Regions from separate parts of the Vibrio coralinecrosis genome, predicted to be linked through region 2. Evidence: predicted binding sites of a transcription regulator. Region 2 holds the regulator's gene; each other region holds the start of a gene.
What was found. Region 2 encodes PurR, which represses purine synthesis genes. Its sites were predicted from a motif close to TNANGNAAACGTTTNCNTNA; they were not measured.

Region 1 (5,461 bases), on a different replicon from region 2:
GTGAGTACGACGAGCAATAGTACGTAGACCTTCTGCGCCGTGGTATACCGCGTAGAATGACGCCATGTTTGCCAGTAGCGCCTGAGCCGTACAGATGTTTGATGTCGCTTTCTCACGGCGGATGTGCTGCTCACGAGTCTGCATGGCCATACGTAGCGCTTGGTTGCCTTTTGTATCGATGGATACACCGATAACACGACCAGGCATGGTACGTTTGTGCTTGTCACGTGTCGCCATAAAGGCTGCGTGTGGACCACCGTAACCCATAGGCACGCCGAAACGTTGAGCGGAGCCGATGACAACGTCTGCACCCATTTCGCCTGCTGGCTTCAATAGTGCTGAAGCAAGTAGGTCAGTGGCGACGGCAACCAGTGTTTTGTTGGCTTGTGCTTTGGCGATGATGTCTGTTAGGTCGCGGACTTCACCCGTAGTACCTGGGTACTGTACCAGTGCACCGAAGACATCGTGTTCCGGAAGTGACTCAAGGGAGCCGATGAGTACGTCAAAGCCAATGTATTTGGCGCGAGTCTTAACTACCTCTAGCGTTTGCGGGTGAACATCATCTGCGACGAAGAAAACGTTGCTCTTGCTCTTACCGGCACGCTTACATAGTGTCATAGCTTCAGCAGCAGCAGTTGCTTCATCAAGAAGAGACGCGTTAGCGATATCCATTCCCGTCAAGTCCATCACCATTTGCTGATAGTTCAGCAGTGCTTCTAAACGGCCTTGAGAAATTTCTGGTTGGTAAGGGGTATAAGCTGTGTACCAGCCTGGGTTTTCCAATACGTTACGTAGAATCACGTTTGGTGTAAAGGTGTTGTAGTAACCCTGACCGATGAATGTACGTTTAATTTGGTTTTGATCTGCGAATTCACGCATCGCAGCCAGCATGTCTGCTTCGCTCAATGCTTCAGCTATTGTCATTGGCTGTTCTAGGCGAATTTGAGCTGGTACGGTTTCGTCGATCAGTGCGTCAAGACTGGCAACATTGATCGCATCCAACATTTTTTGTTGGTCAGATTTATTTGGGCCGTTGTGGCGAGCAACGAACTCATTTTGTGTGCTGAGGCTTTGAAGTAATTCAGTCATTGTCCTTTACCTACTCCATCATTCGGGTATCGGATATCATTACTGATATAAATAATTATACGTCCGAACTTTGAAAAAAAGCTGCCTCCCGTTTGGGGGCAGCTTTAAACTCGTCCTAATTACTCGTCTTCGATCGAGTTTAGGTACTCTTCTGCGCTTTTCAGATTGTCTAGCTCTGATGCGTCTGACATCTTCACTTTAACAATCCAACCGCCTTCGAAAGGTTCTTCGTTGATTAGCTCTGGGCTATCTTCTAACTCTTCGTTGATTTCTAGAATCTCACCAGTGATTGGTGCGTAGATATCTGAAGCTGCTTTTACAGATTCAACCAAAGAGAAGCTATCACCCGCTTCGATCTCTGCTTCAACTTCAGGTAGGTCTACGAATACAACGTCACCTAGCATTTCTTGTGCATGCTCTGAAATACCGATAGTTACTGTGCCGTCACCGTTGTCACGTACCCACTCGTGGCTATCTGCAAACTTCAGTGTGTTGTCCATTGCTTAATCTCCAAAATATAACTTTGATTAAATTGTTTATTGGTAAAGTGGGTAGCGATTACACAGCGCTTTCACTTCTTTGCGAACGCGTTGTTCTACTTCTGCGTCACCTTCAGGGTTGTTCACCAATCCGTCCAGTACATCGCCAATCCAGTTACCGATGAGTTTGAATTCTTCAGCGCCAAAGCCGCGGCTTGTTCCCGCAGGCGTCCCCAAACGGATGCCCGATGTAATCATAGGCTTCTCTGAATCGAATGGGATGCCATTTTTGTTACATGTGATCCCCGCACGTTCCAACGCTTCCTCAGCCTTGTTACCTTTCAAGCCCTTAGGGCGAAGGTCCACCAGCATTAGGTGCGTGTCTGTTCCGCCAGTCACAATGTCACAACCGCGAGTTTGCAACACTTCAGCGAGAACTTTTGCGTTATTGATCACCGAATCAATATAAGTCTTGAACTCAGGGCCCAAAGCTTCACCGAAAGCGACGGCTTTAGCTGCGATAACGTGCATCAGTGGGCCACCTTGAAGGCCAGGGAATACCGCCGAGTTGATTTTCTTAATAATGTCTTCGTGGTTGGTCAGAATCATACCGCCGCGTGGGCCACGCAATGTTTTATGCGTTGTCGTTGTGACAACGTGTGCGTGTGGTAGTGGGCTAGGGTGAGCACCAGTTGCAATCAGACCTGCGATGTGCGCCATATCAACCATTAGAATCGCATCAACTTCATCAGCGATTTCACGGAATTTTGCGAAGTCGATAGTACGAGGAATAGCACTACCACCAGCGATGATCATTTTTGGTTTGTGCTCAAGGGCTAGAGCACGAACATCTTCGTAGTTGATTTCTAGTGATTCACGATCCACACCGTACTGAACGGCATTGAACCATTTACCAGAAAGAGCAGGGCGCGCACCGTGAGTTAGGTGGCCGCCAGCATCCAGAGACATGCCAAGGATAGTGTCGCCAGGTTGAAGCAGAGCAAGTTTGACTGCGCCGTTTGCCTGTGCACCTGAGTGAGGCTGAACGTTAGCAAAATCGCATTTGAACAGCTGTTTAGCGCGTTCAATCGCAATGGCCTCTACGGTATCAACATGTTCACAACCGCCGTAGTAACGACGACCAGGGTAGCCTTCTGCATATTTGTTGGTTAGGCAAGTGCCTTGAGCTTGCATCACTGCTTTAGAAACAATGTTTTCTGAAGCAATGAGCTCGATTTGTTCACTCTGACGAGTATTTTCCGCTTGGATTCCTGCGAAAACCGCGTCGTCTGTAGCAGCAAGATTAGTCGAGAAAAAGTTCTCTAGGCTGTGATTTTGGTAAGTGTTGTTCATGGTAGATGACCTTCCATTCGTGCTAACGAGATTATTAATAGGGTTATCGTTCTCGTTAGTCCTCTTTCTGTTTACTGCCCTCAAACACCGAAGACAGGGTGAATTCTATACCCCTAAGCGATGTGTCAAATCTCGGGGAAAAGCCGAATCTCACTGTTAAATCAATCTATCAGTCAGCTCGGAAATCGCATCTCTACAACTAACAAGTTGGTAACATAGCGGTTGTTACAGGAACAATCAACCAAAAATTTCCTATTGGAAACATGGTTTCTAAAATTGTTACCAAGAGCACGGTTTATTTCCTGTGCTCATCTTTCCACTCTGATGATGTTCGGGCACAATGAAAATGGAACAGGAAGTGGACGTTTAATAAGAGGGAAACATGCCCGAAGATATCTATGATGAGTACCCATCTTTGACATTGGCGAAAGAAGCTGCCGATCAAAATATCGAACCCCTAAAATTGGGCGAGAGAATCAAGGATATTCGCGGTAAGTTGGGGATTACTTTGGAAGAGGCAAGTCAACGTACTGGGCTGGCGCGTTCTACCTTGAGCAAGATTGAGAATGAGCAGATTTCTCCTACGTTTCAGGCGATGCAAAAATTGGCGCTTGGATTACAGATAGATATGCCACAACTCTTTGAACCACCAAGGAAAAAAGTCGCAACAGGCCGTAGGGATATCACCAAAAATAATCAGGGGAAACCACACCCAACACCGACCTACGAACATGAGCTCTTGGCGACTCAGCTTTCCAATAAGAAAATGATGCCTTTTAAAAGCCAAGTTCATGCGCGAAACTTTGAAGAGTACGGTGATTGGGTACGTCATGACGGTGAAGAGTTTTTGCTGATTTTGTCCGGTTCAGTCATGTTCTATTCGGAGTTTTACGAACCGGTAGAATTGAGTGAAGGTGACAGTGTTTACTATGACGCGAATATGGGGCATATGCTGATCTCGACCAGCGAAAAAGACGCTAATATTTTGTGGGTGACTGCTAAATAATGCGATTTATAAAGAATTTCGTATAGTGAAAGCAAACGATTGCCTTTGTCGTTTATATAAGTACAATAGCGCCATTTCAGGCAGAGATAGCCTGAAATGGCGTTTTATTTTTGGTGCGCTGAATGTGAATGTGATGTTAAATATCACACTTTAGACTGTTCCCCTGCTGTTAATGGTGCAAAAATTCTCCACTCGTGTTTATTATTGGAAACAAGGTTTCCTTGAACGGAAAACGAACCTGATTAAATGGAGACAACAATGACTCAAGATCTACTCAAAACACCACTTCATACGCTTCACGTAGAAGCTGGTGCGAAAATGGTTCCTTTCGCAGGCTACGACATGCCAGTCCAATACAAACTGGGTGTAAAGAAAGAGCACTTACATACTCGCGACGCTGCGGGTCTTTTTGATGTGTCCCACATGGGACAACTTCGTTTACACGGTGAAGGTGCAGCAGCATTTCTTGAGTCGTTAGTTCCAGTTGACATCATTGACCTACCACAAGGTAACCAGCGCTATGCTTTCTTTACTAATGAAGAAGGCGGCATCATGGATGACCTAATGGTGGCAAACTTAGGTGACCACCTATTTGTTGTGGTTAACGCAGCATGTAAAGAGCAAGACATCAATCACCTTGAAGCTCACTTACCTGCAGGTGTAGAACTAGAGATCATCGATGATCGCGCTTTGCTGGCTCTTCAAGGCCCTAAAGCAGTCGATGTGCTTAAGCGTTTCAATGCCGAAGTTGCTGACATGCTATTTATGGATGTGAAGAAGTTAGACATCCTAGGTGTTGAGTGCATCGTTAGCCGCAGTGGCTACACAGGTGAAGACGGTTACGAAATCTCTGTGCCGAACACGCATGCAGAAGAACTTGCGCAGAAGCTAACAGCGGAAGAAGAAGTGGAATGGATTGGCCTTGGTGCACGTGATTCTCTACGTCTAGAGTGTGGTCTGTGCCTATACGGACACGATCTTGATACAACGACGACACCGGTAGAAGCAAGCCTTCTTTGGGGAATTCAGAAAATTCGTCGTATAGATGGCGAGCGCGCTGGTGGTTTCCCTGGTGCGGAGATCATCCTTAAACAGATTGAAACTAAAGACGTATCACGTAAGCGTGTAGGCCTAGTCGGCCAGACGAAAGCGCCTGTACGTGAAGGCACGGAGCTGTTTGATGCTGATGACAACAAAGTCGGTATTGTGACAAGCGGCACAGCAGGCCCAAGTGCTGGAAAGCCGGTTTCAATGGCTTACGTTCGCGCAGATCTTGCAACTATTGGCACTGAGCTGTTTGCAGATGTTCGTGGTAAGAAACTGCTTATGACGATTGAAAAAATGCCATTTGTTCCACAACGCTATTACCGTGGGTGATAGAAAAATTTAATTCTATGACGTCATATCAGAGAGTTCACGTTAGGTGAACTCTTTTTTATTGGTACTCCTCATATCAACTGAATACTCTAAAACGAGAGGTAGCTTAGGTCATTAAATAGCTCGAAGTCATCTGGATGTGATAGATTATCGTCAT
Region 2 (5,461 bases):
TTCCGGTCGATGAGACGATCGATTATGTCATGGTGTTAGGTAGTGGCCATGTTGTGGACGACCGAATCCCTCCCACGTCTGAATTAAGTCGCACCGGCCTGATGCGCCTGACGGAAGGGATACGCATCATGCGTATCTACCCAGGGTCTAAGCTGATTCTGTCAGGTTACGCAGGCGGTTCTGAAGTCAGTAATGCTCGTATGATGGCCAAAGTTGCGCTCGCATTAGGCGTTTCAAAGTCGGATATTATTCTGCTGGAAACTGCGAAGGATACTTGGGAAGAAGCAAGGCAAGCTGCTGCGTTTGTTAAGCGCAAAAAATTGGTCGTGGTCACTTCCGCCAGCCACATGAAACGTGCACTGAATGAATTCCATTCTGCCGGTCTTAAGCCTTACCCTGCGCCAACCAACTATTTGGCTCATGATAATGTCACTCAGGCGTGGGCTAAGTACACACCGAAAGCTGTCTATCTTGAGCAAACTGAGCGCTATTGGCATGAAACGCTGGGCCGCATCTGGCAATCGTTACGTGACTGGGCATCCGATTACGAAGAGAAAGCAGTACACGCTTCCGACAGTAACGTTTAATCAAATGAAAAATACCGAGGCATGCCTCGGTATTTTTTTGCTTATCTGTTTAGGTCAATCACCTGCAAACATGTACCCTTCGCCATGTACCGTGACAAAAATCTGCGGGTTCTTGGGGTCAAATTCCATCTTAGCGCGCATACGTCTTATTAGAACATCAATGGTGCGATCATTCGGCGCATCAACTCGATGGCTAATCATATTCAAGATACGTTCTCGGCTCAGGACTTGATTTGGGTATGATGACAAAGCAACTAGCAATTCATATTCTGCTTTAGTCAGCTTCACTGGCTCACCATTTTTACTCAATGCTCGACGCTGCACATCAAAGGTCCACTCCGCAAAACGTACAATATTGCCATCATCTTTTTTCTGCTCACTCAGCTCATCAGCACTTCGTACTGCCGATATACGCCAAAGGAGATTTTTAACCCGAACAAGCAGCTCTCGAAGTTCAAACGGTTTAGTGACGTAATCATCGGCCCCCATCTCAAGACCAACAATTTTATCAATGCTATCCGTACGTCCTGTAACGAGGATAATACCAATATCAGACTGACTGCGAAGCTCACGAGTGAGCATTAGCCCATCTTCACCAGGTAGGTTAATGTCAAGCATCACCAAATCAACCGCATGATTTTGCAGTGTATCGCGCATTTGCTCTCCACTTTCCGCTTCACTCACTTGGTAACCTTCATTCTGAAAGTAACCAACCAGTTTACTGCGAGTGGCGGCATCATCCTCTACAACTAATACGTGATAGCTCATTTACACCACTTAATTACATTTTGAAATTGTCTCTCATTCATTCTATTCATAATCAGTCACATTTCTAGCTTTTGACCGCTTTCAAACCAGAAAGGCGATGTTTTATTGATTCAAAACAAACCTCGCTTAGGCCATTAATAACTTTCCATTTTTGCACTCAATCTGAAACAACCGCCATTACCGCTATTCATTTTTATTCGTTAAACTGATAAATAGAATTTCCAGGAGTCTTAACCAATGCAAGAAATCAAAGCATTCAACGAAAAACGTGCTGAAATCTACTGGTGGTTATCCAGCCTGTTTGCCAAGGAGTTAACAGAGGAAAACCTCCAGCAGTATCACTCAGAAGAAATCCGTTCCTTTCTGACTGGGCTGGGAGAAAACCCTCATCTGAAGTCAGCCATAAACAAATTAGTCGATGCACTCAATCGTCTTATCGATCGCGAAGATGCCCAGCTCGAACTGGCCGCTGACTTCTGCGATTTGTTTCTAAAGTCAGACAAAGACTCAGCGCTACCCTACGCTTCCGTGTACATAGGCAAATCTGGGCTTCTCAATGATCAGCCTGCAACAGACATGGAACAGCTAATGGCCAAACACGGCATTGAAGTTGATAAAGCGCTGAATGAACCTGCGGATCACCTCGCGATTGAGCTCGACTTTTTAGGAAACTTGATTATCCGCTCCAACGAGTTAGAACAAGAACGCCACATGGAAGATGCTTTTATCGAACAGGAACAGTTTATTCATAAACATCTTTTAAGTTGGCTTCCACAATTCACTAGAAAGTGCCAAGCTTTAGATGAATTTGGGTTTTACGCGGCAACAGCTTCATTACTGATTGCGTTTCTTGAACTTGATTGCACCTATCTTAAAGGTGAATAACCTTATTGTTGATCTGTGATTTAAAACTTATCACACCTTCGTTTTTTATTTGCTCTTCTTCTGTTTGCGGTCTAGAATCGTGACCGCAAACGATAAAAATGAACGAACTAGAGACAAACCGCTGAATAAAGCGGTTTTTGTGTTTCTGATACTTTCTGCCGAATTATTCTACACTCTGAATATACTTCCTGGCAGTCATCGACAGGACAGAACCTTATGGCCACTATTAAAGATGTGGCACGCCTAGCTGGCGTGTCAACTACAACAGTTTCTCACGTGATCAATAAGACGCGCTTTGTTGCTGAAGCAACACAAGAAAAAGTCATGGAAGCCGTTGCCGAATTGAATTATGCACCAAGCGCGGTCGCACGAAGCTTAAAATGTAACAGCACTCGAACTATCGGTATGCTTGTTACCCAATCGACCAACCTATTCTTTTCTGAAGTCATCGACGGCGTAGAAAGCTACTGTTACCGTCAGGGCTACACATTGATCCTGTGTAATACTGGTGGCATTTACGAGAAACAGCGTGACTATATCCGTATGCTAGCGGAAAAGCGCGTAGATGGCATCCTCGTTATGTGTTCTGACCTCACAGAAGAATTAAGTGAGATGCTAGACCGCCATAAGGATATTCCAAAAGTGGTCATGGATTGGGGACCTGAAAGCTCTCAAGCCGATAAAATCATCGACAATTCAGAAGAAGGTGGCTACCTAGCGACTAAATATCTGATAGACAATGGCCACAAAGATATCGCTTGTCTCAGTGGTCACTTCGAAAAAGCTGCATGCCAAGAGCGCATCCAAGGTTTCCGACGAGCGATGGATGAAGCCAACCTCTCTGTCAACGAAAACTGGATTCTTGAAGGTAACTTCGAGTGTGATACCGCTGTATTGGCTGCCGATAAAATTGTCGCTATGGACAACAAGCCAACTGCCGTATTTTGTTTCAACGATACCATGGCATTAGGTTTAATGAGTCGACTTCAGCAAAAAGGTATTCGTGTTCCTGAAGATATTTCTGTGATTGGATACGACAATATTGAACTTGCCGAGTACTTCTCACCACCACTAACCACAGTCCACCAACCTAAACGTCGCGTTGGTAAAAATGCGTTTGAAATTTTACTTGAGCGCATCAAAGACAAAGAACACGAGAAGCGTGTATTCGAAATGCACCCTGAGATCGTTGTGCGCGATACCGTATACAACTTAAACAAATAGCATTAGCTGTCATCCGACTGATAGCTCAATCTATTGGTCGGACATATCATTTTAAAGCAATTTACTTGAACCAAGATCACATTTGATCAATCAAGATGTGATACTTACCTCAAATTTTATTTATCCTTAAAATGTTCGACTAATGCCACGAACAGGGCAAACCACTTCGAAAGAGTGGGACGCAAAGCTTCCGGCCTGACTCAGGAGACTGAAAGGTAGCGGGGTTGCCGATGGGCAAAGATGCAAACGATCCGTATCGTTTAAAACAACACTCTATAATCTTTCTAGAACTCAGGGATTAGCGAGTGAATTTTATTTCGGTATGACACCTTACTGACACTTTATCTGCATTATTTTGCTAATCTCTCGGACCTGAATTTGGTGGCGTATAATAATATACACCGAGATAACACAGCATGGATAAACCAATACTTAAAGACTCGATGCGACTTTTTGATCAGCTTGGTCGTATAAAGTCACGTTCGATGTTCGGTGGATTCGGAATCTTCGCAGACGACACAATGTTCGCATTGGTAGTTAACGATAAACTCCATATCCGCGCCGACGACAAGCTGGCTAATCAATTCAAATCTGAAGGCTTAGAACCCTACGTTTATAAAAAACGAGGCTTTCCCGTCGTTACCAAATATTTTGCTTTAACGGATGATGTAGCTTCTTGCCATACTCGTGCCCTTGCGTTGGCACAAAGTGCGTTGGCCATTGCCAAAAAAGAAAAAACATCGCAAGCGAAGACTCGACCAAATCGCCTCAAGGACTTACCTAACCTCCGCCTTGCAACCGAGCGAATGCTCAAGAAAGCAGGAATCGAGAGCGTGGAAAATCTAGAGGAAGCGGGCTCTGTAGAAGCGTTTAAAGCTATTCAGGCAACCCACTCAGCGGATGTTTCACTCGAACTGCTCTGGGCTCTAGAAGGGGCTATCAATGGCAAACATTGGTCAGTCATTCCTCCTGAGCGCCGTCAGGAGTTAGTCAATAAACTCAATAGTTAAGTCGCTAATTGTTTAAAAGCCAACCGAATAGGTTTAATGCCGATCGTTTTAGAGACTTGAACGATCCTGAGATCGTATGATAATCCCCACTAACAAAGTTAGTGGGGATTTTTTATGTTTGCTCAAGAGCTGCTTTTGGCACATGAGACTATCGAGGATGGTAAAAACTATGAGTCTGTAGTTAATGCCATTCAGCTTGAATGGATAGAACAAGCTTTGCTTGATACGTCTAAAGCAAGCATTAGAAGGCGACGCTTACCAGCGCAACAAGCCGTCTGGCTCGTCATTTGGATGGGATTGCAACGGAATAAATCAATCAAAGAAGTATGCAGTTCTCTTGACCTAGCTCTCCAACCTAAGCCTCAGGATTCTTGGTCTCGTGTTGCACCTAGCGTACTTACTGACTCTAGGCGACGTTTGGACGAAGCTCCTCTCGCTGCTTTGTTTAAAACCTCTATGGCGGCATGGGAGAGCGACGCGCTAGTAAAGGATAAGGCGCTAGGGCTAAACATTATGGCCGTGGATGGTACCACTTTTCGTTGCCAAGATTCAGAAGACAATGCGCAAGCGTTTGGATTCATTTCTCAAAAACATAAACCTTATCCTCAACTGCGCTTGGTCGGTCTGATGGCTACCGAGACACGTTTTATGGTAGGGGCTGCATTCGATGCTTGTCAGGTCGGTGAGACAACACTGGCACGCCGATTATTAGGAGACGTGCCAGCAAACTCACTCACATTGTTTGATCGTTGCTACTTTTCTGCCGACCTATTGATATCGTGGAATGCTGCTGCCTCCAATAGCCACTGGCTAACCCCTGTGAAACGCAAAGTAAGATATGAAGTTTTGGAGCGTTTTGCTGAAAACGACATGCTTATCTCTATGCCTGTTTCACAGCAAGCTCAGCGCAATAACCCTAATTTGCCGACTCATTGGCAAGCACGCCTCATCCTCTACAAAGACCCAAAAGGTGAAATTGAAGGCTTT
Region 3 (5,461 bases), 1.2 Mb from region 2:
GGATAGTGTTGCTCATATGTTGGGGACGCTGGATACTGACCAAGCATTACATTTGCTTGAGGCTATCAGTTCTAAGCAACCTCAAGTCGCGATGGATTGCTTATCAGCTCTAGCACGAAATGGTGTTGAATGGGATGGGCTTCTCCAGCAGTTGGCCACCCAACTACATCGAATGGCAATGTATCAAGCTCTGCCCGCAACGCTGGATAAGGCTCAGCCTGATTCGGAAAAAATAGAGCTTTTAAGCCGAAAATTAACACCGCAGGACGTGCAACTGTATTATCAAATGGCCTTAAAAGGTCGGCAAGATTTGCCTTTAGCACCCTCCGAGCGTATCGGCTTAGAAATGGTCGTACTACGAATGATGGCATTCAGACCTTCTTCTCAACCTCAAGTAAAGAATATTTCGGCCGAGGTGGGTTCTTTGCCTGCTAGTACTCCTACTGATGCACATTCACCCCATTTGTCATCGGCTAAGGCAACTGAAACGATAACGCCAGTTGATACTTATCCGCAGGGTAGGGAAGTACCAGCGCCTTCGGAAGTCATGCCAGAGCAATATCATGCAGAATCTATGGGGAATACGCCCCCTCAGTATGACACTTCTGCGCCTCCTATGCATGAAGAGCCGGTGACGCCACCGACACCACAAAATCAACCCGCGTCACCTATAAGCGGCTTGCGCCATCAGCTTCGTTCTCAGCGCAAAGGTAACCCTCAGGGAAATACGCCAAAAAAGGCTAATGCGACACCTGTAAAAAAATCTGAATCCGTTCTTGACCGTGTTGCTCAGCGACATTCAGGAACTATGCAGGTGTCGCCATTGTCAAACCCTCAATCGGTAGCGACACCTGAACGGGATAAAAACGAACCTTATCAGTGGAAGCCATCACTTCCTCAAGTAGAAAAGCAGGGCAGCGAGTTAACACCAACTCAAATAAAAAAGGCGTTAGAGCATGAAAAAACGCCTGAGATGGCGACCAAACTAGCCGAAGAAAGCCTAGCGAAGAGTGAGTGGGCAAAGCTGATTAGCCAGTTAGATACGGCTAAAATGACTGAGCAACTGGCTTTGAACTCTCATTTTGAAAAACAAGGTTCGTCTATCTCATTAACACTGCGACCTCAGCAAGCACACTTGAACACAGAGCGTGCTCAAAGTGAACTGCTCGAGGCGATAAATGGTGTGTTAGGTGAAGAGTGCCACCTGTCGGTTGAGATAGGTGACGGGGGGGAAACTCCGTTAGAGTTAAGAGAAAAGCTTTACCAAGGACGATTACAACAGGCATTTGTCAGCCTTGAAAATGACAAGCATGTCCAGTTTATCGCGCAGCGCTTTTCTGCTGAACTGGATAAAGACAGCGTGCGACCAATTTAACACTGGGGTTGAAAATCAGCATTTTCGGCCTCATTTAATAACGAAATAAGCTAACTAACCAGAGAGATAAGCATGTTTGGTAAAGGCGGTATGGGCAATCTAATGAAGCAAGCCCAGCAAATGCAAGAGCGTATGCAAAAGCTTCAAGAAGAAATTGCAAATATGGAAGTGACAGGTGAATCTGGTGCTGGTCTAGTAAAAGTGACCATTACAGGTAGCCACAGCGTTCGTCGCGTTGAAATTGACGAGAGTCTAATGGAAGACGATAAAGAAATGCTAGAAGATCTTATCGCAGCCGCTTTCAACGATGCGGCTCGTCGTGTTGAAGAAACTCAAAAAGAAAAAATGGCTGGCGTGACTGGAGGTATGCAACTACCACCAGGCATGAAAATGCCTTTCTAATCGATAGGGTTAGTTAATGCGCACCAGTCATATGCTGGAGCAATTGATGGAGGCCTTACGTTGTCTGCCTGGGGTTGGTCCCAAGTCAGCTCAACGTATGGCCTTTCATTTGTTACAGCGTGATAGAAAAGGCGGCTTACAACTGGCGGATGCATTGAGTCAAGCGATGACTGAAATCGGCCATTGCAACGAATGTCGTACGTTCACTGAAGAAGAAACGTGCCATATTTGTACTAATCCTAAACGTCAGGAGAATGGACAAATATGCGTGGTTGAAAGCCCAGCTGATATTGCCGCGGTGGAGTCAACCGGGCAGTTCTCAGGTCGCTATTTTGTCCTAATGGGGCACTTGTCGCCTCTTGATGGTATTGGCCCGAGTGATATTGGTCTTGACGTGCTTGATTATCGTCTACGTCGTGGAGATGTGTCTGAAGTGATTTTGGCAACAAACCCTACGGTCGAAGGTGAAGCAACGGCCCACTATATTGCTGAGCTGTGCAAAGAGCATCAGGTTCAGGCAAGCCGAATTGCTCATGGCGTTCCTGTGGGCGGTGAGTTAGAGCTTGTTGATGGAACGACACTGTCACACTCTTTACTTGGTCGACAAAAGCTGTAATTTATATCATTCCAATAAAAAGCCACTCATTTGAGTGGCTTACTATTATTTCTTTTTCGTATGGAACTGCTCACAAGCGAGCATTGTATTCTCAATGAGGCTTGCGACGGTCATAGGCCCAACACCACCGGGGACCGGTGTAATAAAGCTTGCGCTTTCTTTGGCATTCTCATAATCCACATCGCCAACCAACTTACCTGAGTCAAGTCGGTTGATACCAACATCGATCACAACAGCGCCTTCTTTAATCCAGTTTCCTGGGATAAAGTTAGGTTTACCGACGGCTACCACAACTACATCAGCTTGACGGACATGGCTTTCGAGATCTTTGGTGAATCTGTGGCAAGTTGTCGTCGTACAGCCGGCTAGTAGAAGCTCAAGCGTCATTGGGCGGCCAACAATGTTCGATGCCCCCACAACAACAGCATGTTTGCCGCGAAGGTTGATGTTGTAACGATCAAGGAGAGTAATGATACCTTTCGGGGTACAAGAGCGTAGTTTAGGAATACGTTGCGCTAAACGGCCAACGTTATATGGATGGAAGCCGTCAACGTCTTTTTCTGGGTGAATTCGTTCTAGTACATGAGTTGTATCAATACCTGCCGGTAATGGTAACTGCACCAGAATACCGTCAATCTCGTCATCTGCGTTTAGCTCATCTATTAGAGCAAGTAACTCTTCTTCTGTGGTGGAAGCCGATAAGTCAAAAGATTTTGAAACAAACCCCACTTCCTCACATGCACGACGTTTACTGCCCACATACACTTGTGAAGCTGGATCTTCGCCAACCAGTACTACTGCTAATCCTGGTGCTCTGAGGCCTGCATTAACACGGGCTTTAACTCGTGCAGCGACTTCCGAACGAACCGTTTGAGAAATAAGTGTTCCATCAATATTTTGAGCAGTCATGTCGTTCCTTTAAATAGAATGGCTATTTAGTTGCGCGCATTGTCGCAAATTATTTGACGAACATCTATAAGCAAACGTTTGCTTTGGACTGTTTTTAATCAAAATGAAATTCGGTGACCTTTTTTTAGTCATTCAGATCAGAATGTTAATAAAAGACCTTGTTTTAAGAACTCGAACTCGTATAATCCTTTCCCTGTAACGCGCCCTTAGCTCAGTTGGATAGAGCACGTGCCTTCTAAGCATGTGGTCACAGGTTCGAATCCTGTAGGGCGTGCCATTATTAGAAACCCTGATAGCTTAGTTGCTGTCAGGGTTTTGTCGTTTTAGACATTAAATGTGGTTACGCGAGCAAAGCTGTGAAAATGGCTTGAATTCAATCTGTACATAAGCTGAGCTTTTCGGTAGCATTGCGCCCCTTCTATGTAGTTGTATCTAATTGATAAGGCTTGAACACGGTATTTACGTTCAGACATCATGCGCAGTATTCACACCAAAATTAAACCCGAGTTTGAACCTCTCTTGTCTGAGCTAGCATTGCATGCGTTGCTTCACTTACGTAGCAACCACTCAGCCAAAGTACTGACACACAAGTCGAGATCCGATATTAACGACATTCTTTCTGCTTGGCTGAATAAAGCAGCGAACAGTAAGAAATATAAGCCTTTCAAGAAAAAAATACGTTCTCTAGTTACCCACGCTCGTTCTCAGCGGCTAGATATGGAAATGATGCTGGGTAATTTGCTTTCTCCCTTAAACGGGGACGAATTACCTCATTTAGACAGTTTCCTCTTGTTAATAAACACAATAGAGAAAGAACTCAATACGACAGTGTTGGTTTCAAGCCCAGAAGAGGTTGATCTCTCGTTTAACCCAAAAGGTTGCTTATTGTGTGTATTATCACAAGACCTTAACGCTCACTTTGATAACCGTAATCGTCTATCTGCGGATATCTCAATGCTTTTTAGAGGCTCACGTGGTGAGAAGCACTCTGTGCTGCGTATTATCTATACATCCGCTATTTTTGAGCACCGTATAGAATATGAAGACGAAGACTTTTTGCGTATTCGCCTAAGCCTTAAGTAGCCTTCTAACAGCCTAAGATTAGACAGATATGGCTTCGCTGATTTTGTCTGTGTTTCCCTCTACTTCTTCCAGGGTGTAAAATATAAATTACAGCTTTTGATAAATGAAAAGTTGTGTAATACCTCTCAAGTTCTATTGGCTGTCATAAAAATTTAATCTTCCTGTGTATTGAGGATTTTGTTCAAATTCATCATATTGTAATTAAGATGTAACAAATACTACGAGGAGAATATATGCAGCATCAAGAAATGATCCAACCTTCTAACTTCGGTGTTATCAGCCGTACCTGTCTTTTTTCACTTGTTGGTATTGTTGGTGTATTTGCACTTATCTAACAAGTCACGTAGAAAGCTAAGCCTTAATAAGTATGTGTTTGCTTACTTCAAAACCATTTGTTAAGGCGGCTTCTATTCTATTTTCTTCTCTTTGATATTGCTTCGGTCACAATATTTTCAGTGGTACTTCTTTGATTGTATCGCACACTTATCGCGAACTAAGACCACTTTGCTCTTCTGATGAAATGGCTGACGAACACCTACGAACTTATTTTTATATTTGTTAATAGGTTGTGATCTGAATCTGTTCTGTGATCAAATAATCTAAAATTTTCCATCTGCTTCCAAGCCTATTCCTCTCTAAACTAGGGCCAGACATCGTAAGTGATAACTGAAGTGAATGAACGCAAAGATACTTGTTGTAGATGATGATCTAGAAATTCGGGAGCTGTTGGGGGAATACCTAACCAAAGCGGGTTATCAGGTCAACGCCGTGGCGGATGGCGATGAATTAAAGGCGCACCTCGATCAAGAAGGCTATCCAGATATGGTGCTTCTTGACGTGATGCTACCGGGTGACGATGGCTTTACCTTGTGCCAATACATTCGTCGCGACTCTAATGTACCTATTATTATGCTGACCGCAGTGTCGGACGAAACTGATCAGATCATTGGTCTGGAAATTGGTGCCGATGACTACATTGCCAAGCCATTTAACCCACGTCAGCTTATCGCTCGAATCAAAGCAGTCTTGCGACGGGTTCAAGTCAATGAAGATAAAAGTTCAGACGCTCTACCGAA
Region 4 (5,461 bases), 350 kb from region 2:
CAGAATAGGGACCTTAGTTTTACGGTTAGATAAAATGCCTTGAACCTTAAGTGACCAAGCCATCAACTGACCCGCCAAACTGTTGACGTCGACAACATTTTTGCCCAATCGTGAAGCCAGTACATCGAGGTACATTTTCGGCATTTTTTTCAGTTTCTTTGGTGATGCTAATACATCGTGAATCGGCGCACCCAAGCTCACACAAGCTTTTAACTTATCCGGTTCCATGAATGAAAGTCTAACCATGGCATTGCCACCAAAACGGAAACCAATCAAACCGACCCTGTGATGATCTACCCATGGAATATTAAACAGCTCATTAAGTACCGCTTGATGCAGACACGAAGTATCTTCTGTGAGCGTCCAGTGACTGTTATGGCCAATCGAGGGCATATCAACAGTCAACATCGCGATGTCTTTCTTGGCTAAGTGATCGCGAAATAACGTCCACAAGTCAGTTTGCAAGCTGTCTAACCCTGCGCTGACGATTACGACAGGCTGAGGCTTATCCGTTTTCGTTAGATGAAGATGAGCAATAATGCGCTTGTTCTGATAAGGAATTTCAATTTGCTTAACGATATATTTTGTTTTCTTTGCCGCTTCTGTATAAGCATTGCTAGCCAGTACTTGAGCCTGTATAGCTAAGTTATCGTTTTTCAAATGGGGGTAACCGGCAATACTAAAACACAAGGACGCATTGAACAGCTCATCCGCGGCTTCTTCACCCTTGAGTTCATGAGAGCGCTTGTTATGCAGCATCCCCAGCTTGGTCCACTCATAAGTCCAGTTACCGCTGTGATAGCCCATGACGGTATCCAGCCACTCATCATGAGTCCTTGAATGTTTAGAAGAGGCGATTTTTGCCAGAACAGCTTCGATTTCAATAGGATCTAATCCCTGCCATACCCACTGCATACGACGCAGATTTCGGTACCACTTAAAGCCCTCTTCTTCACGCCGCTTGTCTAGTAATTCTTGGCTACTGGGCATGTATTGAGTTAATGAGGACGTTTCTCGCGCTTGCTTATGGTTGGTGAACAGTGTTTCTGACAGGTTTTTGCTCACTTCTTCAGACATAATGACGCCTAGTTTAAATAATTTCCTATATTGTATACCCGTGTCGCCTCAAAAGGCAGGCACTCATCAATGTTCAACCTATTAATTGGCAAAAAGTGACGAATAAGTCATTAAAAAACCAGCATAAGTAAACTAGGTTAAGCGGATCAATAGGCACAAACAAAAAATGACCCATAAGGGTCATTTTTAAACTCAACAAACAGAGATTACTTTTGCTTGCGGTTAATAGGTTCAATGTACTGAATAGACATATCCCATGGCTGCTCAATCCAAGTTTCCTGAGCAATGTCCACAACATAATCGTCCAATAGCGCAGCACCTGATGGCTTAGCACATACCGCAATCAGTTTTGCTTTAGGGTAAAGTTCACGAAGTTTGCGTGCAGTATCACCACTATCTACCAAATCCTCTACGATCAGGTAACCTTCACCATCACCTTCTGGCGCTTTTAGCACGCTCATATCACGCTGATGATCGTGATCGTAGCTAGAAATACAAATGGTATCAACGTAACGAATACCTAATTCACGAGCCAGAATTGCACCTGGAACAAGACCACCACGGCTCACTGCCCAGATACCTTTCCACTGCTCAGCAGGCATTTGCTGCTCAGCTAGCTCACGACAATAAGCGTGCATTTGATCCCAAGTAATAACGAATTTCTTACTCATTGTAATAAACCTAATTATAAAAAGTTGAGGGCCTGTGGAGCCAACGCTTGGTTGATCTCACAAGCCCTTATTGAAGTTTTTAAGCAACAATGTACTTGAAGATAAAGATTGCTGACATAACCCATACACTGAGCGAAACATCACGACCTTTACCACTGAATAATTTAATTGCTGCGTAAGCAATGAAGCCCAACGAGATCCCTTCTGCGATAGAGAAAGTCAGCGGCATCAGCAAACAAGTCACAACCACTGGTGCAGCTTCGGTTAAGTCTCGCCAATCGATGCTAACCAAACCAGATAACATCAGAATAGCCACATAGAATAGCGCCCCCGCAGTCGCATACGCAGGGATCATACCAGCCAATGGCGAGAAGAATAGAGCAAGTAGGAACAAAATACCAACTACAACAGCGGTTAGACCTGTGCGACCACCAGCGGCAACACCGGATACGCTCTCAATGTAAGAAGTCGTGTTTGACGTACCCAACAGAGCACCTACCGAAGTAGCAGTTGAGTCAGCAAGAAGAGCTTTATTCAAGCGAGGAATTTTACCATCTTTATCCATCAGACCAGCTTTTTGAGACACACCCACTAGCGTGCCAGCAGTATCAAATAAGTCGACGAAAAGGAAAGCAAAAACCACTGAAATCATACCGATCTCAAATACTGCAGAAAAATCCAACTGCATGAAGGTTGGTGCAATGCTTGGTGGTGTTGACATGATGCCACCCCATTGCACATCACCAAACGCCAAACCTAAGCCAGTAACCGCCAAAATAGCGATCATCACCGCGCCTTTTACGCCACGATGAACCAGTGCAATAGTCAGGAAGAAGCCAATTGAAGCTAGTACTGCAGGTAATGAAGTAATCGAGCCAAGAGAAACAAGCGTCGCCGGGTTATCAACCACAATACCTGCATTCTTTAACGCGATAAATGCCAAGAACAAGCCAATACCCGCCGAAATACCCGTGCGCAAAGAAAGGGGGATGGAGTTTATGATCCACTCTCGGATCTTAAACACACTCAATAGAATGAATAGCACACCGGATACAAATACTGCCGCTAGAGCCACTTGCCATGTATACCCCATACCTAACACAACAGCATAGGTGAAAAAGGCGTTGAGCCCCATTCCTGGTGCCTGAGCAATTGGGTAGTTCGCCACGAAGCCCATGATAAAACAGCCGATAGCCGCTGCCAGACAGGTAGCAACAAAGACAGCACCACGATCCATGCCTGCATCTGCCAAGATAGCTGGGTTTACAAAAATAATGTAAGCCATGGTCAGAAAAGTCGTGATACCTGCAATGATCTCAGTTTTTACATTCGTTCCGTGTTCACTGAGCTTGAATATTTTTTCGAACATAATCGAATTCCAAAGGAGTAATAGTAAACGGTTGCGTAATCGATTGGCGGGATTATAGAGTCTCCAAATATCAAATTCCAGATAGAATTACGGCTCTAATAAACATTTCTATCTGTAAAATTTAGCTTTAGAAGAATTAATTTTATTAACACCGGTGAAAAATACTTTAAGTTCAATAAGTAATAAGAATGAATGCCAGATATTGTAAACGGTGATTTTTCTACCATGTCGTAAAGTTACATAGAGCTAAGGCTTAAGAATTGGATGCTGAATAGGCAATTATAAGGATGAGTTTTATCCGTCGGGATAAAGTTGAGGAAATGGAAGTATTGGCCATGTGCTTTCTCACGATAAAAAAACGCCACTCAATTTGAGTGGCGGTTGAATCATCTCAGCAAATTAGGCGCTGTAATAAAATTCCAATATAGGGGTGAACAAACTTGTTCGAGAGTCACAAACTCGATTAGTAACCGAAGCTTGTTGGGTATGCAAAATTGCCAGTATAAACAGAGCTGTTTAGCCAGAATGTTGCACTTGGTAAACCTTTCATAACTATCACCTTCTAAATCAATTAAAACAGATAACAAATATTGATTTCTCGGTTCCATGGAGGCGACAAATCGGACTCATCCTTTGAGCATTTTCTCTTCACTTTCGAAGCTGGTTACTAATATACCCCAAAGAAAATTAATTACAACAATAAAAGTGATTAAAATCACATAAAATTCAAAAAATGACTTACATCAAGCCAGTTATGTAATTTAATTACACAAATATCAGCAATATCTTTAATTTTATTACGCTCAATAAGAATAGAGTCTCACAAACATAAATAACAGAATCCACGTTATGTGATGACAACGAAACATTTCGTTTCCGCTTTGACTACTACCTTGTGTCACGTAGTGCTATTCTGTGCCTCTCTACTCAATAGGCCAGATTCAGATTTTTGTGCTACTCATTTAGCAACATCACCTAATAAGATCTGGCGTTATTATCATTAAGGAGTCATCCGTGTCTGAATTCCATTCTGAAATCAGCAACTTATCACCTGCACCTTTATGGCAGTTTTTCGATAAGATCTGCTCTATCCCACACCCTTCTAAACATGAAGAAGCATTAGCTCAGTACATTGTAAATTGGGCAACGGAGCAAGGCCTCGATGTGCGTCGAGACCCAACGGGCAATGTTTTCATTAAAAAGCCAGCAACCCCTGGCATGGAAAATAAGAAAGGCGTAGTTCTTCAAGCTCATATTGATATGGTGCCGCAAAAAAATGAAGACACGGAGCATGACTTCACTAAAGATCCTATCCAACCATACATAGACGGTGAATGGGTCACAGCCAAAGGCACCACACTAGGCGCTGATAACGGTATGGGGATGGCATCATGCTTAGCGGTACTGGCCTCCACAGACATCAAACACGGCCCACTTGAAGTACTTCTGACTATTGATGAAGAAGCTGGAATGACAGGAGCCTTTGGTCTTGAAGCTGGCTGGCTTGAAGGTGAAATTCTACTCAATACCGACTCTGAGCAAGAAGGTGAAGTCTACATGGGCTGTGCGGGCGGTATTGATGGAGAAATGACGTTCGACATTAAACGTGAAGCAATCCCAGCAGGTTACGTCACTCGCCAACTGATTTTGAAAGGCCTAAAGGGTGGTCACTCTGGTTGTGATATCCATACGGGCAGAGGTAACGCAAACAAACTCGTTGCTCGCTTCCTAGCCGGTCATGCACAAGAATTGGATCTACGCCTAATTGAATTCCGTGGCGGTAGCCTGCGTAATGCAATTCCGCGTGAAGCCTTCGTGACAGTCGCTATCCCTGCCGAAAACGAAGCTAAACTGGCAGAACTGTTTAACTTCTACACAGACTTGTTGAAGCAAGAGTTAGGCAAAGTAGAAACGGACATCGTTTCATTCAATGAAGCCATTGAAACCAGCGAACAAGCGCTAGCTATTGCTGATCAGCAACGTTTTATTGCGGCACTCAATGCTTGTCCTAACGGCGTGATCCGCATGAGTGATGAGATCGAAGGAGTAGTAGAAACATCCCTGAATGTGGGTGTCGTTACCACAGAGAGCGATAAGATAAACGTTCTGTGCCTAGTTCGCTCATTGATTGACTCAGGTCGCCACCAAGTAGAAAGCACCCTAACATCGGTGGCAGAACTGGCGGGGGCGAAGATTGCTTTTTCAGGCGCCTACCCTGGTTGGAAACCGGATGCGGACTCTGAGATCATGGCTATCTTCCGTGACATGTATGAAGGCATTTACGGCCACAAGCCGAACATTATGGTTATCCATGCCGGCCTTGAATGTGGTTTGTTTAAGGAGC

Region 1: the regulator PurR is predicted to act here: its motif matches at 2,960-2,979, upstream of glyA (serine hydroxymethyltransferase).
Region 3: the regulator PurR is predicted to act here: its motif matches at 3,369-3,388, upstream of folD (bifunctional methylenetetrahydrofolate dehydrogenase/methenyltetrahydrofolate cyclohydrolase FolD).
Region 4: the regulator PurR is predicted to act here: its motif matches at 3,137-3,156, upstream of CTT30_RS11930 (NCS2 family permease).

Annotation. Positions count from the first base shown of each region.
Region 1 is NZ_CP024628.1:1,201,653-1,207,113, reverse strand. Features, by position in the region: gene gcvP (aminomethyl-transferring glycine dehydrogenase) at 1-1,089, opposite strand, end outside; gene gcvH (glycine cleavage system protein GcvH) at 1,209-1,589, opposite strand; gene glyA (serine hydroxymethyltransferase) at 1,626-2,921, opposite strand; gene CTT30_RS20940 (helix-turn-helix domain-containing protein) at 3,304-3,927, shown strand; gene gcvT (glycine cleavage system aminomethyltransferase GcvT) at 4,186-5,304, shown strand.
Region 2 is NZ_CP024627.1:2,167,364-2,172,824, forward strand. Features, by position in the region: gene elyC (envelope biogenesis factor ElyC) at 1-587, shown strand, start outside; gene torR (two-component system response regulator TorR) at 642-1,355, opposite strand; gene torD (molecular chaperone TorD) at 1,593-2,240, shown strand; gene purR (HTH-type transcriptional repressor PurR) at 2,457-3,464, shown strand; cyclic di-GMP riboswitch class I at 3,610-3,696, shown strand; gene CTT30_RS10100 (TfoX/Sxy family DNA transformation protein) at 3,881-4,474, shown strand; gene CTT30_RS10105 (IS4 family transposase) at 4,589-5,461, shown strand, end outside.
Region 3 is NZ_CP024627.1:942,024-947,484, forward strand. Features, by position in the region: gene dnaX (DNA polymerase III subunit gamma/tau) at 1-1,375, shown strand, start outside; gene CTT30_RS04290 (YbaB/EbfC family nucleoid-associated protein) at 1,448-1,777, shown strand; gene recR (recombination mediator RecR) at 1,794-2,393, shown strand; gene folD (bifunctional methylenetetrahydrofolate dehydrogenase/methenyltetrahydrofolate cyclohydrolase FolD) at 2,439-3,302, opposite strand; tRNA gene CTT30_RS04305 (tRNA-Arg) at 3,503-3,579, shown strand; gene CTT30_RS04310 (DUF2913 family protein) at 3,777-4,385, shown strand; gene CTT30_RS04315 (response regulator) at 5,061-5,461, shown strand, end outside.
Region 4 is NZ_CP024627.1:2,519,496-2,524,956, forward strand. Features, by position in the region: gene frsA (esterase FrsA) at 1-1,077, opposite strand, end outside; gene gpt (xanthine phosphoribosyltransferase) at 1,284-1,748, opposite strand; gene CTT30_RS11930 (NCS2 family permease) at 1,828-3,117, opposite strand; gene vcdP (small protein VcdP) at 3,581-3,667, opposite strand; gene CTT30_RS11935 (aminoacyl-histidine dipeptidase) at 4,132-5,461, shown strand, end outside.